One region of the Glaciecola sp. SC05 genome, then DNA from elsewhere that is predicted to be linked to it. Evidence: predicted binding sites of a transcription regulator. Region 1 holds the regulator's gene; each other region holds the start of a gene.
The links. Region 1 encodes sigma-54, which starts transcription at its own class of promoters, with help from an activator protein. Its sites were predicted from a motif close to GTTGGCACGNNNNTNGNNT; they were not measured.
Positions count from the first base shown of each region.

Region 1 (4,200 bases):
AAATACTGGCATCTACTAACGATAATAGTAGCGAATCTGTTAGAACCGTGATTAGTCCTGGCGCTTTCTCTTCCGAGCAGGAGCTTAAGCCTACAGACAATCAGGATCAACCATGACGAGCACCCTTAGCGCAAAGCATTTAGCCAAATCCTATAAGTCTAGACAGGTCGTTCGCGATGTCAGTATTGAGGTGTCTACCGGTCAGATCGTAGGATTGCTTGGTCCCAATGGTGCCGGAAAAACCACTACTTTTTATATGATTGTGGGATTAGTGCCTTTGGACAAAGGCGAAATTCAAATCGACCAATTAGATATTACTTATCAGCCGATGCATGAGAGAGCAAGACACGGTATCGGATACCTACCGCAGGAAGCGTCTATCTTTCGTAAGCTCACCGTCCATGAGAATTTAATCGCCATATTGCAAACCAGAAAAGAGCTGAGCCGAGCACAGCAAGAGCAGAAGGCGGATGAGTTACTTGATGATTTTAGCATCAACCACATTCGAAATAATTTAGGCATGAGTTTATCGGGTGGAGAGCGCCGCAGAGTAGAGATTGCTAGAGCATTAGCGGCAAACCCCAAATTTATTTTACTCGATGAACCCTTTGCAGGTGTTGACCCAATTTCTGTTAGTGATATAAAGAAGATCATATATCAGCTTAAAGAACGCGGTATCGGTGTACTCATTACCGATCATAATGTAAAAGAAACACTAGATGTATGTGAATTAGCGTACATTGTAAGCCACGGTGAGTTAATTGCATCGGGTACCGCTGATGAAATATTAGCCAACCAGACTGTTCGCGATGTATATTTAGGTGAACAGTTTGCACTATAGAGTCGCATTATTCGTATACAAGACGAATTCGTAGCTAAAGGAAGTTAATGAAACCCTCGTTACAACTGAAGTTTAGTCAACAGCTGACCATGACACCGCAGTTACAGCAGGCTATTAAACTGTTGCAACTTTCTACGCTTGATCTACAACAAGAAATCCAAGAGGCGCTTGAGTCAAATCCGCTTTTAGAGCTTACTGATCATGAGTATCCTGAGAATGACAGCACCGACAAATCTGATCAAAACAACGCCAAAACCAACGATAACTCTGCGACTTCTAATAATTCTGATCGAGAAACTGGTTTATCTGGCACCGACAACATGGATACCCATGACGCTCTAGAAAAAGGCGATATTCCTGATGATCTTCCACTTGATAGCTCTTGGGAAGAATATTTGGGCTCCAGTTCAGCGCCCATTAAAATGATCGGAACCAATCCTGACGAAGACTATGTTTTTCAAGGTGAAACTAGTGACTCCATCCAAGACCATTTAATGTGGCAAATGGAATTAACGCATTTTTCTGAAACCGACCGGTCGATTGCCATTGCGATCATCGACTCCATTGACGAGTCGGGTTATTTGACGACCACCAGCGAAGATATTCTCGAAAGCCTAGATGACGAAGACGTTGATTTAGATGAAGTCGAGTGCGTACTCAAACGTGTGCAGATGTTCGACCCTGTTGGCTCTGGCGCCAGATCGGTGCAAGAATGCTTGCTGGTGCAGCTGCGCCAATTCGACGCAAACACGCCATGGTTAGAAGAAGCCAAAGAATTAATTCAAGAGCATGCCGATTTACTGGGTAGCAAGGACTATCGAACCTTGATGCGCAAGACCAAACTCAAGGAGGACCAGTTACGCGAGGTCATGCGCCTGTTAAAGACACTTAACCCGCGTCCAGGCAGCGCGGTATCAACCAAAGAAGCCGAATACATTATTCCAGATGTAAACGTCTACAAAAAGAATGGCCTTTGGACAGTTGAGCTCAATAACGATGCGCTGCCGGCGCTATCGGTTAATGAGACTTATGCTAGTTTAGGAAAAACTTCAAAAAATCCGAACGATTCTCAATATATCAAGTCACATTTACAAGAAGCGAAATGGTTTATAAAGAGCTTGGAGAGTCGCAACGAGACATTATTAAAAGTCTCTCACTGCATTGTTTCAAAACAGCGTGAATTTTTTGAAAAAGGGCCAGAGAAAATGACCCCCATGGTACTAAATGACGTGGCAGAGATGGTCGATATGCATGAGTCGACAATTTCTAGGGTCACCACGCAGAAATATATGCACACACCGCGCGGTATTTTTGAACTTAAGTACTTTTTCTCCAGCCATGTTGCGACCGAATCAGGTGAGAATTGTTCGTCTACGGCGATTCGAGCATTGATTAAAAAATTGGTGGCTGTTGAACCTGCACATAAACCATTGAGTGATAGCAAAATTGCGCAAGTGCTCGCCGAACAAGGTATTCAGGTTGCTCGTCGAACAATTGCAAAATATCGGGAATCGTTACATATTCCCCCCTCAAACCAACGAAAAAGTCTTATTTAGACGCAACAAGAGGACTTAGTATTATGCAAATTAACCTTACCGGCCATCATGTAGATATCACTGACTCATTGCGTAGTTACGTGGATACTAAATTCGAAAAATTAGAACGTCATTTTGACCACATCAATAATGTCCACGTGGTCTTAAACGTAGAAAAACTCAGCCAGAAAGCAGAAGCTAAACTTCATTTAAAAGGCGGCGAAGTATTCGCGAACTCTGAACATACCGACATGTATGCGGCAATAGATTCTCTTATCGACAAACTCGATCGGCAGGTAATTAAACACAAAGAAAAACTCAGAAGGCACTAGACGAAACTTACCTTATGATAATTTCTGATATTATTTCTCTCGACCGAACGCAATGTTCGGTCGATTGCCAAAGTAAAAAGCGTATTTTCGAAATGATCAGCGATATTGCGATAAAACAAAACCCACAGTTGGATCAAGACGAAGTATTAAGTGGCTTAATTAATCGCGAAAAAATGGGTAGCACTGGCATTGGCAATGGGATTGCTATTCCTCATGGCCGTATTAAAGGCATCAGCCAAATCATGGCGATCATCGTGACCACCGAGGAGCCCATAGAGTTTGATGCCATCGACAATAAACCAGTGGATATTTTCTTTGCCATATTAGTGCCTGCTGAAGAGGCCGAAACACACTTGAAAGCACTCGCTGGCATCGCCAGAAAGTTGAGTAATAAAGACATTGTAAAAGCCATACGCAATGCCCAAACTAAGAAAGAAATTATTTCAGCATTAGCTTAGCTGAATCTAAACTCGTAACTAGGAGCAAGCAGTGAAGCTTTTAATCATCAGCGGTCGTTCTGGCTCTGGAAAATCTATCGCTCTTCGCTCACTAGAAGACTTAGGTTATTACTGCGTCGACAATATCCCAGTCAATCTGTTACCCACTCTTACACACGCACTTGCCGACGAAAATGAGTTGGTCGCCGTCAGTATCGATGTGCGTAACATGCCAAAAGCTGAGCAAGAAATTTCAGAAATACTAGAATATCTGCCTGAGTTTTGGGATATCACGATTATCTTTTTAGACGCGAGCGACGATGTACTGATCAAACGCTACAGCGAAACAAGACGTTTACATCCACTATTTAAGCTATCGAACTCACTTACCGATGCGATTAACGCTGAGCGGGAAATACTGGTTCCAGTGGCCGAAAAAGCCGACCTAAATATCAATACAGACCAGCTATCAGTGCATGATCTCGCCGAGTTAATACGCGAAAGAGTATTAGGCAAAAAAAGCACCGATTTAGTCATTCTGTTTGAATCTTTTGGTTTTAAATATGGTATACCAAAAGACGCTGATTATGTATTTGACGTGCGCTTTTTGCCAAACCCACATTGGGACCCTGATTTAAGGCCTCTAAATGGTTTAGACGGCCCCGTGGAAGTGTTTTTAGCAGGTCAACCTTTGGTTATGAAGTTCATCTGGCAGGTACAAAACCTCATCACGACTTGGTTACCTCACTTAGAGCGCAATAACAGAAGTTATGTGACTATTGCGATTGGCTGCACTGGCGGTCAACACCGCAGCGTGTATGTTGCCCAAGCACTTTCAGAAACCTTCAAAGCTACCCATGGTGATGTGCAGGTTAAGCATCGCGAGCTAAAGAAAATTAAGGACGAAAAAGGTGAGTGATGTAAACAACATCACAAAACTTCTGACCATAACAAATAAACTTGGTTTGCACGCACGGGCCGCGACTAAGCTTGTGCAGCTAGCAAACAAGTTTGCCGCCGATATTCAACTCACCCAGGGCGACAACACCGCTCCG
Region 1 is NZ_JBGIYY010000012.1:43,441-47,640, reverse strand. Features, by position in the region: gene lptA (lipopolysaccharide transport periplasmic protein LptA) at 1-116, shown strand, start outside; gene lptB (LPS export ABC transporter ATP-binding protein) at 113-841, shown strand; gene AB9H30_RS12005 (RNA polymerase factor sigma-54) at 889-2,397, shown strand; gene hpf (ribosome hibernation promoting factor) at 2,421-2,708, shown strand; gene ptsN (PTS IIA-like nitrogen regulatory protein PtsN) at 2,723-3,166, shown strand; gene rapZ (RNase adapter RapZ) at 3,198-4,064, shown strand; gene AB9H30_RS11985 (HPr family phosphocarrier protein) at 4,057-4,200, shown strand, end outside.

Region 2 (4,200 bases), on a different contig from region 1:
TTTATCTGTTTGTCGTCTGGAATTTCTTGGTACGACAATACATGTAATCCGCTAACTGACTGCTTTAAAAATCTGGATAACACAGGGCGCAGCATCCCTGATGTCAACAGCACTGCAGGCTCACCCGCTATTTCTTGCTGTTGATATGCTTGCGACAAAGACTCTTGCAGCTTTTCTGCTAGTCCCGGCTCAATCCCTGCGCCGTCCTCACCACCCGCTTGCAATGACTTATGCAACATCTGTTCCAAATCGGGTGCTAAAGTGATAACTGGGATTTCTTGTGCTCCGCTGGTTATTTCTTGCACGATCAAACGCTTAAGCGCAATCCGCAGCGCGGACACTAATACATCTGGGTCTTGACTTTTCGGCCCATACTCGCAAAGCGTTTGTACAATTGTGCGCATGTCTCTAATCGGCACACCTTCAAACAACAAGGTTTGTAGTACTTTGACCACCGTGCTTAAAGGCAAGATGTCAGGTACTAATCCTTCAACTAATTTAGGGTGGGTTTTTTCTAGCATGTCGAGCAACTGCTGGACTTCTTCATGACCCAACAGTTGATGTGCATGGGTGGTCAATAACTGACTCAAATGCGTGGCAATAACGGTAGCCGAGTCAACCACGGTATAGCCAAGCGTTTGCGCATGCTCACGCTGGCTAGCTTTTATCCATACCGCTTCTAATCCAAAAGCAGGATCTTTTGTTGGTGTGCCTTCGAGGGTGCCAAAAACTTGTCCAGGGTTGATTGCCAATTCACAGTCATGAGTGACTTCAGCGTCGCCCACGCTCACCCCTAACATTGAAATAGTGTAGGCATTTGGCATAAAGTCTAGATTGTCACGAATGTGCACGGGCGGAATTAAGAAGCCAAGTTCTTGAGACAGTTTTTTACGAACACCTTTAATGCGTGTAAGCAGTTCACCGCCTTGCGACTTATCAACTAAAGGAATCAGCCTATAGCCAACTTCTAGGCCAATCACATCTACTTGTTGGACATCGTCCCAACCAAGTTCTTTGACTTCAGGTACACCGCTTTTTGCTTCAGGCATGGCTTCAACGCGCGCTGCTTCGGCAATAGCTTTCTTGAGATTTTTCTCACGCATGAAGGCGTAACCACCTACAACTGCTGCAAACGATAAAAATGCAAAGTGAGGCATACCCGGAACAATGCCCATAATGAAGAGGATACCGGCCGTTATATATAAGGCTTTTTTGTTCGAAAGCTGTTCGCGTATCTCATCGCCCATTTCTTGACTGTCGTTTTCGCGGGTAACAATAATCGCGGTAGCAACCGAAAGTAAAAGTGACGGAATTTGCGCCACTAAACCATCACCAATGGTGAGCATGGTATACACTTGCATGGCGTTAGAAAAATCTAAATCGTGCTGGTACATGCCAATAAACAAGCCACCAACAATATTGATCAGCATGATGAAAAGACCTGCAATGGCGTCACCTTTAACAAATTTAGATGCACCGTCCATTGAACCGTAAAAGTCAGCTTCTGCTGTAATTTCTTCACGACGTTTTCTAGCTTGATCTTGGTCGATGTAGCCGGCGTTTAAGTCGGCGTCAATGGCCATTTGTTTACCTGGCATTGCGTCTAGGGTAAAGCGGGCGTTCACTTCTGAGATGCGACCCGCACCAGCGGTTACTACCTTAAAGTTAATAATGAGCAAAATTGCAAAGACAACGACACCAACTGCATAGTTGCCGCCAATAACCACCTCACCAAATGCTTGTATTACTTTACCCGCAGCATCTCCACCCTCATGCCCTTCGAGTAAAACCACACGAGTCGACGCCACGTTCAGAGCGAGTCGTAAAACTGTCGCTACCAGCAGCACAAGCGGAAAAATGCCAAAATCGATAGGCCGTTGTGTAAATATGCAGACCAAAATAATCACGAGGGAAAGGGCGATATTGAAGCTAAACAATACATCTAACAAAATAGGCGGCATGGGCAGAATCACCATGCCCATAAGGGCAAGCACGACAATAGGTGCACCTAAGCCAGTGGTAAACTGCTTAAACTGATTTTTATCGACGCGCTGGAAATAAGAAGCTAGTTGCATATAACAATTTTTTGACAGCTAAGAGTAATTACTGAGGGGTATTACAACTTACGTGCCAGTCTTTCGCGCTTTTTTATATGAACTGCTTTTTTGCTTGATTTTTATACAAAACCCACGCGAAAACTCCATCGCTTAAACGCTTGAGAGCTTTGCTGATGCTTGCGCTTATAAACAACGAGCATGAACTGAAGTATTTGAGACTATCGCAACCGTTACCATCTACCAGCAATGTAAAGCAGTATCTCGCTCAAAGGCTTTAGAGAAATTCAATGCCTGCCATGCATGATGACTTTACAAGCTTTTAATTTGAAATATGCGTTGCTTTTAAGCCGGTAGCGCGCTTTTTCAATATGTATTCTCGCGCGGCATACAAAGCGCCAAAACTGATGATAGATACGCCGATGGTGATCACAAAGTTGAAGTCTTTAAATGCATCATCGAAACCCAGTGAAATTAGCACAATGCCAATGATCGTTGAGAGCACGAAAAACAAAATCAAATATGCAAGAATAGATAACAAACAATATCCAATCTTTTTCGCTATGGGTACTTCAAATAAGTTATAAAACTAGGTTCCCACAATAGCGATAAAAACGATTTGTAACACGTTATGACTCCTTTTAGTGTTAAGCGAGGCGCATTTATTTGCGCATAACAGATAAGAAAATGGGCAGCTACTTGCTACCCACTTAAGCGTTTTAGTATGAATAAGCTAGCTATTGTTAAATAGCCCTTTAAGTTTATCCGCTGCTTTATTCTTCAACTTTTCTTTTTCCTCGTCTAACTTTTCTTTGGCTTTTTTCTTGGCCTCGTCGGCTAAACGATTTTTGGCTTCTTCTTTGGCTTGCGCGATAATATTGTCTAGCATTTTATTGACAATTGCAGCGCCTACTTGATCTGCCGGCAGGCCATTGGGTTTGCCAACCGAGCCCGCGTTAAAGGTGGGAAGCTCAATTTCATAAACTTTTTGGTCTATTTGCAGGTCACCCGTATCTAAGTTTTCAAAATTTAGCTTTAAACGTACTTTACTAACCGTCACGTTCTCGACAATCACTAAGGGATTCGCGCCTGGCGCTTGCTCAGCCGGTTGCTCTTTTGCCTTTGGTAAATTCTTCATTAAATTATCTTTTAAAACCAATAAATTGCCGTTTCCTGATGCATCTACTTCATACAAAATTTCTGGCGCATTTAAGCTGACTGTTTGCACCGTATACGGCTCGCTGGTGATGTTTCCTAAATCAAGGGTAATAGACTCAAGACTAAAAGCATCGGATTGACTAAAGCCCTGCGGATTTTCTACATCTAAGTCGTTAATTGTCAAACGACCATCTGCTAATGCTAAATCAACGTTAAGGACCGACACCGATGTACCTAGGTATTTGCTACCTTGCTGCTCAATTTGTTGTTTAATCATGTCGCCCGCACCGCTGAGCAAATACCATGCACCAGCCGCAATGAGTGCTCCTAACGCGAGAAGTATAATTAAGGCTTTTTTCATCATCCTATCCTTTGATTGTTGACCGTAAATTGCAATTATAGCAAAACAAACACTATTATAATCATGAAATGGGTCGATGACAGATAGTGGTCCGCAAAATAACGATGCTCACATTAATCTAGGGCTGCTTAAACGAATATTTGGCTCTATGTTTAAGCACTCGTAATTGGCTTATGGCTTTGTTCGTGCAGACTTTCGCTATTTAGCGCTTGGCCATCGTTTTCAGAATAAGAACCGAGCAAATAAAAAGATTGTTTTAATAGCTTGTATTTTGCGAATTTTGTCCCAAGCTTAACAATGAAGAAAGCAAAAAAAGCAAGCGAACCAAATGTAATCAAAGCAAAAAGGAAAAACTATGAAGATAAACGTGTCAGGTCATCATTGCGATATATCTCAGTCACTCAAAGACGATATTCAAACTAAATTTTCAAAAATTGCCAGCCACTTTCCTACCCTTATCGCATTAGATGTGTTTATAACCAAAGAGCACGGAGAGTTTAGCGCCGAAGTTGCCACAAAATATGAGGGAGCCAGCGTTGCCGTAAAAGGCAAAAATGCAGTCATGTACCCAGCAATTTCTCAAGCAGTTAAAAAGCTCAATGCAGCTCTAAAACATCGTAAGGGTCA
Region 2 is NZ_JBGIYY010000001.1:223,540-227,739, reverse strand. Features, by position in the region: gene flhA (flagellar biosynthesis protein FlhA) at 1-2,075, opposite strand, end outside; gene AB9H30_RS00970 (hypothetical protein) at 2,377-2,595, opposite strand; gene AB9H30_RS00965 (hypothetical protein) at 2,788-3,573, opposite strand; gene hpf (ribosome hibernation-promoting factor, HPF/YfiA family) at 3,929-4,200, shown strand, end outside.
Region 2: a site for sigma-54 is predicted at 2,117-2,135, ahead of flhA (flagellar biosynthesis protein FlhA). Genes of this name have one in related genera too.

Region 3 (4,200 bases), on a different contig from region 1:
CCTCAGCATACAGCGGTATCCCACTAACGCACAGAGACTGCGCACAATCAGTAAGATTCGTCACCGCTACGATGAAGCAAGCCAAGCAACAGCCTCACTGGCAACAACTGGCGATGTCTGTGACCTATCAAACCTTGGTGTTTTATATGGGGCTAGGCAGACTTGAACTGATTTGTGAGCAATTGATCGCCCACGGTGTATCCAAACACATGCCAATTGCCTTAGTTGACAATGCCACTACCGCACAGCAGATCGTAATTTGCGGAACCTTGACCAACATAGTCAAACAAGCATTAGATGCAAAACTGCAAGGACCAAGCGTAATTATTGTCGGTCATGTGGTAAGCAAACGAGCGAGTATTGCTGCATTAACGGAGTGTGCATATGAACAAGCTAGCGTTTGAAACCGAGGATTTAAGTCCGCCTATGAATGCTGATCAGCAAACTCAAAAACAGCGAGCTGACATCGAAGAATTTGCCCGCTATATTCAAATTGTGGGCCGCGGCCAGCGAAGCGGACGTTACTTAACTCAGCAAGAAGCTTATCACGCTATGTTACTATTGCTTGAACAGAGGATACTCCCAGAGCAAGAAGGAGCATTTTTAATGCTCTTGCGAGTACGAGAAGAAAGCATTGATGAAATCTCAGGATTTACGCTAGCCTGCCGTGAGACTTTACACACTCCATTTAACGGCCTCTCTGTCGATTTAGATGTGGGAGCGTATGCCGGCAAACGGCGTCAGCTTCCTTGGTTTTTATTGGCTCTGGCAACCTTGGCACAACAAGGCGTGAATATTTTACTGCATGGCACTGCGGAGCCACATTCGCAACGCTTATATGCAAAGCAAGTGCTAAAGCAACTCAACATAATGCTATGTGACAACCCCATACAAGCCAGAGCGCAACTGACCCAAACGCACTTTTGTTATGTTGATTTAAAACATTTACATCCAAAGCTATATCGCGTCATCCAGCTTAGAGATGTATTTGGCTTACGCAGTTGCGCCAATACACTGGCTCGCTTGCTCAATCCATGTTCGGCACCCTACTCATTACAAGGCGTGCACCATAGGCATGTCGATTACAAACATATGATGGTTACTAAGCAGTTAGCCGATGCCAACACGCTATGTTTTAGAGGCGATGGCGGCGAGCCGGAGTATAATCCAACCACCGCAACCGACTTTCATCTGAGTCGCTCGGCAAGCACTAGCATTGTTAACTCACCCGCAAATATGCGGTGGGCGATAAAAGATACCAGTTTGGATATTCACGACCTGCCAAGGCTCTTTAATGGAACAATCTCGCACACTTATGGTGAAGAAGCCGTGACGGGTACCCTTGCAAGTATGCTCATGTTAATCAACAAAGACTCATTTTCACATTCCCGTGAGGCTGCCAGTGCTATGTGGAATGCACGTAACAAGCAACGCCTGTTTACTTAACAACACTCAAGATCTTAACAAAACGTGAGTTGGCTGATTCTTTGCATCGTTATGCGCCTAGACAAGGGGATTGTAAAGGGCAGATATGTTGCGGTTTAAACACGGGCGGCGATGCAATATAAAGTTTCACTGCACTCAGTGGATGTCAGTGAACAAGTATCTGCATCTTTTCAAAGAAGGATTCGAGTACCATGCCACATAAATCCTCGTCTTCAACTCTAGTGTTACTCAACATTTTATTAATTGATGACAACGTGCAGCGCGCTGAAGCGATTTCAGCCGCACTAGATGACTCGCGTTATCGTATTGCTCATTTAGTCAGTTCTGGTATATCACTACTTAAGCAAGTAGATGAACTCAAACCAGACATGATCGTCATGGACATTGAGTCGCCCGATCGGGATGTGCTCGATAGCTTACACTTGCTCTCTAGTGTCAACCCTAAACCCATCGTTATGTTTGCTGAAACCCAAGATTCTGACACCATTATTCGTTCGGTAAAGTCAGGAGTTAGTGCTTATGTGACCGGTGATATTGATCCCGTTAGGGTGCGCTCTATTTTAGATGCCGCCGTTGCTAGGTTTGAAGAGTTTCAAGCCGTAAAAACAGCATTGCAGAGCACTCAGCTCGAGCTAGAGGCCCGCAAAACAATAGATCAAGCCAAGCGTTTGCTTATGCAAAAGCAAGGCTTAAGCGAACACGATGCCTTTACTTCAATGCGAAAGATGGCCATGGACTCAGGCCAGAAGCTAGAACAAATTGCACGCACCTTACTCACCGTTTTAAAAAACCTACCCTAGGCATTAATATGACTTCATCTACGCTATCTCGCCCCCTTACGTTAGGCTATGTACAATTAACAGATTCAGCGCCATTACTCATGGCGAAACGATTGGGCATGTTCGAACGTTATGGTTTGGACGTGCAGCTATTGCCACAACCATCATGGTCAACCTTACGAGATAGACTCGACGCCGGTATGCTCGATGCCGCGCAACTTTTAGCACCTATGCCACTGGCAAATCGACTAGGTTTGACGGGCTCTCAGCAACCCTTGTTGACACCGATGATTTTAAGTCAAAATGGCAATGCGCTGACCTTATCAAATGCCCTCGTGTCTGAAATTACACAAGCGTCGGGGCAAATAGCATTGCACTTCCCGTTAAGTGCCGCGCCACTGCAAGCAGTAATTGATGAGCGAAAGCGCTTGGGCAAGCCTCCCATAACCTTAGCCTGTGTGTTCCATTATAGTTGCCATCGTTACCAGCTCCTTGATTGGCTAAGGCAAGGAGGAATTGAAGTAGCTGATATTCGTTTGGTCATTATTCCGCCAGTGATGATGGCTGAGAGTTTAGAGGCAGGCACGATTGACGGTTTCTGTGTCGGCGGCCCCTATAACGCAAAGTCAGTTAGGGCAGAGCAAGGTCAAACCGTGGTAACGTCTTTCGATATTTGGGAGGACAAACTTGAAAAAGTACTTGGCGTTACCAGAAACTTTCATCATAAAAACGAGGTTGCGGTACATGCTTTATGCGCGGCAATCTTAGATGCCTGTGAATGGTTACGAGAAATACCCAATCGATTTGAAGCGGCACGTTATCTTGCAAGAGAAGACGTACTTAATGAGTCACTTGACGTGATTGGACCTTCTTTAATCGGCAGTTGCTTAACCAAAGCGGACGAGAAGCCGCGTCATATTCCGCATTACAACCGTTTTTCATCCGTGTTTTCGGTGAACACGCTAAATGACTATCAGGTCAACACGCCAACACGCTCACAAGCACTGTGGCTCCTCGAGAAAATGCAAGCATATGAAAGCGAAGATAGCCTTAACGGGGCAAACATAGAGGAAGTCGCAAAACTTGCATTTAGAGATGACATTTTTGCAGCCGCGGTTGACATGCGAACTCAGTTACGAACAAGCAAATAAGGTAAAAAAAGCCCGATACTCTTATTGACGTTTCTGATTAATCGCACATTGAAGGTGCATCGTTTCTGGTTTTTGCACTTTTTGAACACATTGACGCCACAAAGAATACGTTAAAATAAAGTTAAGATATTGATATTGATAGAAAATAAATATTGGCACTGAAGATGCATTGTTGAATTAGAAAAGTGAGTTTAAGCGCTGTACTACCTTGGGTAGATGCTTGAACATAACAGCATCAACGCCGCTTAGGTCTTGTTACATATTAAAAATTAAAACATCTATCATGCACTGAAGCATGAAACTGGCAAAGTAGCCCACGCACAAAACGATTGATTATCGTATTGGCGTGGGTTTTTTTTTGGAAAAAAAGGGGCAATACATGAACGCACGCGCTATTCAAACAGTGTTACATTCGATAATAAAAGCATCATTAGGCACCGCGGCTTGCTGCGCAATGCTTGTCGGCATGTCAGCTCAGGCAGAGGTCGGTTATGCAGAAAAGGAAGAGCTCAAATTTGGCTTTATTAAACTCACTGATATGGCGCCTTTGGCAATCGCCTATGAAAGAGGTTATTTTGAAGACGAAGGTTTGTACGTCACCCTTGAAGCACAAGCGAATTGGAAAGTATTGCTCGATAGAGTCATCGATGGCCAGTTAGATGGCGCGCACATGCTGGCAGGTCAACCCTTGGGAGCCACCATTGGATTTGGTACTCAGGCTCACATCATTACCGCCTTCAGTATGGACTTAAACGGCAATGCGATTACCGTGTCTAATCAAATATGGGAGGAGATGCAGCCTTTTGTACCCAGAGAAAACGGTC
Region 3 is NZ_JBGIYY010000011.1:31,408-35,607, reverse strand. Features, by position in the region: gene cobA (uroporphyrinogen-III C-methyltransferase) at 1-404, shown strand, start outside; gene AB9H30_RS11355 (glycosyl transferase family protein) at 385-1,446, shown strand; gene AB9H30_RS11350 (ANTAR domain-containing response regulator) at 1,638-2,246, shown strand; gene AB9H30_RS11345 (CmpA/NrtA family ABC transporter substrate-binding protein) at 2,255-3,376, shown strand; gene AB9H30_RS11340 (CmpA/NrtA family ABC transporter substrate-binding protein) at 3,831-4,200, shown strand, end outside.
Region 3: a site for sigma-54 is predicted at 1,475-1,493, ahead of AB9H30_RS11350 (ANTAR domain-containing response regulator). Genes of this name have one in related genera too.

Region 4 (4,200 bases), on a different contig from region 1:
CTAAGGGACTCGAACCCCTATTTACCGCTTAGGAGGCAGTTGTTCTATCCTGTTGAACTAAGGGCCGGCAGATGACTTGTTTATTTTGTGACAGTTTAGAGATTAAAACAACCGTGAATGTAACCCTATGTGCCCAATTCCTTTGATGAATGACACCTTAGGAGGGGATTGCTCTATCCAGCTGAGCTACGAGGACTGATTAGTATAAAGAATTAGCTCTTTAATCATTGAGCCATTTTATAGCTAACAGTCTATGCACTTTTTTGATAATAACTTTCGTGTAAACACAATATTTTTGCAACTACCGACGCTACGTGTGCTTTACGCTGTTGTTCATCTAGCTTGAACTCTAAGTTCATAAGGCTTCGCATGTGCCAATCTCCTTTAAGCAGCGTATAAAAATCGATAGCCAATAAGCGCGCGTCATCTTTACCGATCTTGTTTTCAGACATGCTATATAAAACATCTGATAAGGCATTTACGCTAGCAACGGGTCCGGCTTCATAAAATAGTTTTGCGACACGTGGCGCATTGTCCGCTTCAGCAATAATCGTCGAATACATCGAAATTACGACCTCATCAAGCAGAAGAGCGAGAAATTTTGTCGCAATATTTATCAGTGCTGTTTTTAAGCAAGTTTCATCACCTCCAAGATGCTCAGGCTTAATTAAGTATTCTTCGCACTTAAACGCAATCACTGCTGAAAATAATGCATCTTTATTTTTGTAATGTGAATAAATGGTTTGCTTTGATACGCCAGAATGCTTTGCTACCTCCTCCATCGAGGTTTGCTTAACGCCGTTGGCCAGAAACAGCTCTTTAGCTGAGTCTAGTATGGCTTCACGTTTTTCTGTACTCTTTGGGCGACCGGCTCGAGATGCTTGCATAAACACTTAATTAATAGACTGGGCAGTTTATAAATTGAGTCTATTGCATTCTCTTACGAAGGTCAAAGCACAATCAAAGAAGTTTGATGGTCTTACGCCAGTGCTGACGATTTACCCTGTTTGCTCTTCTGGCGCTCACTTACTCCCCAAAATAGAGGCTTTGATGCTGTTTGCTATTGGCGCGCCACATAGTCATTTGGCTGCACATCGCCTAAATAACTATTGTCTACAGAGCTCAAGGTGGCGGTATTATTAAACACCTGTCTGACTACCAGTGGCGTTGGGTGCAAAATAAACTGATGATATTCCTGACCAAAAGAATCATTGATTTGCTTGACGTTGAACAAGGTTAACTGATCGCCAGTCTGCACCTTATGATTTCGACCCAAGTTAATCTGCAACTGATTGTTGGCAACTGCCAATACCCGGCCCATGGTAGGTTCGCAGTTTGCGAGTTGCTCTAAATCGGCAATACTCTTTTGAATATTTTTAACTATATTTTGTCCATAAACGCTTTTCCAAAACTCGCTGGAGCCAACATCAACCTTCGCTCGACTATCAAAATCCCACTGTGCTTGTGAACGATAGGTTTGTGAAAATAATTGTTCGCCGGTGGCTCCGTTTATGAGGTTAACACTGTAATCAAAGGCTCTGGTTTGTTGAACACCTTTGTAAAAGTCAAATGCGGCAGGGCGCTGTCGTTTAACGGAAATATCGTCAATGGTGACCGTCAACACATATTGCGTATTCGTTTTACCTGCCAAAAACTTGGCTTCTTTAGATGCATCGCTTAAATGCCAATCAAATACATAGGGCTCAATATGCGAAACATTTAGCGCTGGACTGAGTTTATTGAGCAGTCCCTGAAATTTAAGCGCTACTTCTTTACCTAGTTTATGAACTTGGCCATTTGCCGCTTGTCCCTCGTAGCGGATCGGAAAATAGGTAGTCGCAATTCGCTTGGTATAGTCTGCAGCTGAGCATTGGGTGTCTTGAGCAAATATGTCAGCACGAATAGATACGGTAACCACACCGTTATGATATACCTCATCAATCAGTTCCACTGATGAAACCTCACCTGCCGCTCTTACCTCAAGCTGTTCATTCATTAGCAAGCCGTTGGTAATTTGCTGCACGCTAGTGACTGAGGCGCCGGCAAATAGTAGTGCCTGACGAATGGCTTCTTCGGTAGCTTGTTGCCTCGCTTGCTCTCTATCACCGGCAACAATTACCGCTTGCCCACTGGCTGAAAACCATGCACTTTGACTAAAAGTGCTGATGCAAAGCAAGCATAAAACTAGCGTTAAGCGGGTAGTGTAGGATAGTTGTTTTTGCATTTGGTCACTCCAATCGTGCTTGGGCAAAGGTGATAAGCGAATGTTTAATCAAAATACTTAACGATTTTTGACGATGAGCCGCATTTGTAAATTATTCCTATGACTATCAATTAACATGCCAGATAAGCTAGTAATTAACGATTTAAGTGGCTAAGTGATATATCGTGCTTAATGGCATACGCCTTGCTTTGTTAATCGTATTCAACAACCCCTTAACCAATATGAGTTAACAGTATGCAATTTAAGCACCATGGGTTTACAAGACTTTCATGCCGATGCGCAGTGGTTATTGCCTTAGGAATAGGGCTGTCAGGATGTCAGTCGATATTTTCCAAGCATGTAGAGTGGGAGACTATAGAGCCTGAACAATACCCCGTTTTAAACGCAGTTGGCTATGCACCCATTGAAGCTCAGCTTGGGTTTAACGCTTCAAACAAACGCTTGCAAGCAATGAAGGCCTCTAAACTTGATGCCTATCGAGAGCTTGCTGAGCAGGTCTATGGTCAAAAAGTGGACGGTAATCAAGCTTTAGCAAATTTAGTTTTGACAGACAACCAATTAAAAGCCTCAGTTGAAGGTGTTATCCGAGGTGCAAGAGTGGTAAAAAGCTATCCGGTAGGTGACGATACTTACGCCACCGAACTCGAACTTGATATGGCGTTGGTTTACGACTTATATTTATCGACGGCAAAACCTCGCCGGATTCGCGATGTGACATATTATTAATTATGCAGCATACATGAATAACTCCATGGGCTTAGCGTCGACCGACTTATAGGCAGGCAAACAAAAAACGCATCTTAATAGATGCGTTTTTTTTGTGGGGTGGAGCATTGTCTAAATGGTAAATGGTATATGACTTACGCGCTAATACCTTTGCCAGAGCTTTCACCTCTTGGACGTCCTGCCCGGTCATAGGTCATCGATTCTTTGGCTCTAAGCTCCATCATCATATTTCGCAAATGAACGAGCCTGAGCTGCCCATGCTCTACTGACTTGGCGTTTATAGCGGTTAAATATTTACATTCACCCAAGACCTTCTTGCAGTCGTCAAGCAATGCGTTGCAACTATCAGGTATCTCAGATTGCTCAGATACACGTTTGTGCATAATCTCTACGGCTTGATCTTGTGACTCAATATTCGCTAACAAGGCTTCTTTATCTTGAAGAAGCTGCATCAGAGTTTCAGGTTCGCGAGAGCTGATTAAATGCAGCTCTTGCTCAAGCACAACTTTTAGTTCGCATAATAGCTCAAGTTGTTTACTGATTGCATTTTCAAGACTAGTTGTCATGTTATCAACTCCTACGCTTTAACGCCTAAGATTTGTGACTCGAGTACGGCGATTTTATTCGCAAGTACTTCTGGATTCACGCGATACTCGCCATCATTTATAGCTTTCTTCAAGCGGTCAACCTTTTCTTGGTTGACTGGTGCTTCGCCACCCTTTTTCTGCACGTTAGCGAGCTGCTGAGCTGATTGGGTTAAAGACACTGAATCTTGTTTGATCGGTGCTGCATTTTGCGCTGCACTCGATGTATTTGCACCGCCAGACGTTTGCGCTTGCGTTTGTTGTTGCGCAAGTTTCGCCGCGTCTAGTTGTGGCTTGTTCGCATTGTTTATGTTGTTAATTGACATAATATTTCACCACCATTAATTACCTATACAGTTATGTATCGGCCGCACTAAGTTGTTCTTTAGTGCTAACTGTGACATTTTATTGTCACTTTGACTGATCATAGCATTTTATTGACATTTTGAAAGTCGACTGTCCTGACTAACAAAATAACCTAAGTTGTTTACATCCTGTAAATACGTGGCTTAGGCCTAAGTTGTACTGTACTAATTCGTGCTTAACGTCTTGTGTTTCTATGGCGTTGAGCAGCGTCTATGCATAACTTAGCAACTCTTATACCAAGTTATGTATTCTAAATCTTAATCGTGACTTCTTCAGTACCCGCGACGGTGGCAAATACCA
Region 4 is NZ_JBGIYY010000001.1:166,989-171,188, forward strand. Features, by position in the region: tRNA gene AB9H30_RS00690 (tRNA-Arg) at 1-67, opposite strand, end outside; gene AB9H30_RS00695 (TetR/AcrR family transcriptional regulator) at 252-887, opposite strand; gene AB9H30_RS00700 (flagellar assembly protein T N-terminal domain-containing protein) at 1,061-2,224, opposite strand; gene AB9H30_RS00705 (LPP20 family lipoprotein) at 2,459-2,950, shown strand; gene flgN (flagellar export chaperone FlgN) at 3,085-3,516, opposite strand; gene flgM (flagellar biosynthesis anti-sigma factor FlgM) at 3,528-3,860, opposite strand; gene flgA (flagellar basal body P-ring formation chaperone FlgA) at 4,151-4,200, opposite strand, start outside.
Region 4: a site for sigma-54 is predicted at 2,395-2,413, ahead of AB9H30_RS00705 (LPP20 family lipoprotein). Genes of this name have one in related genera too.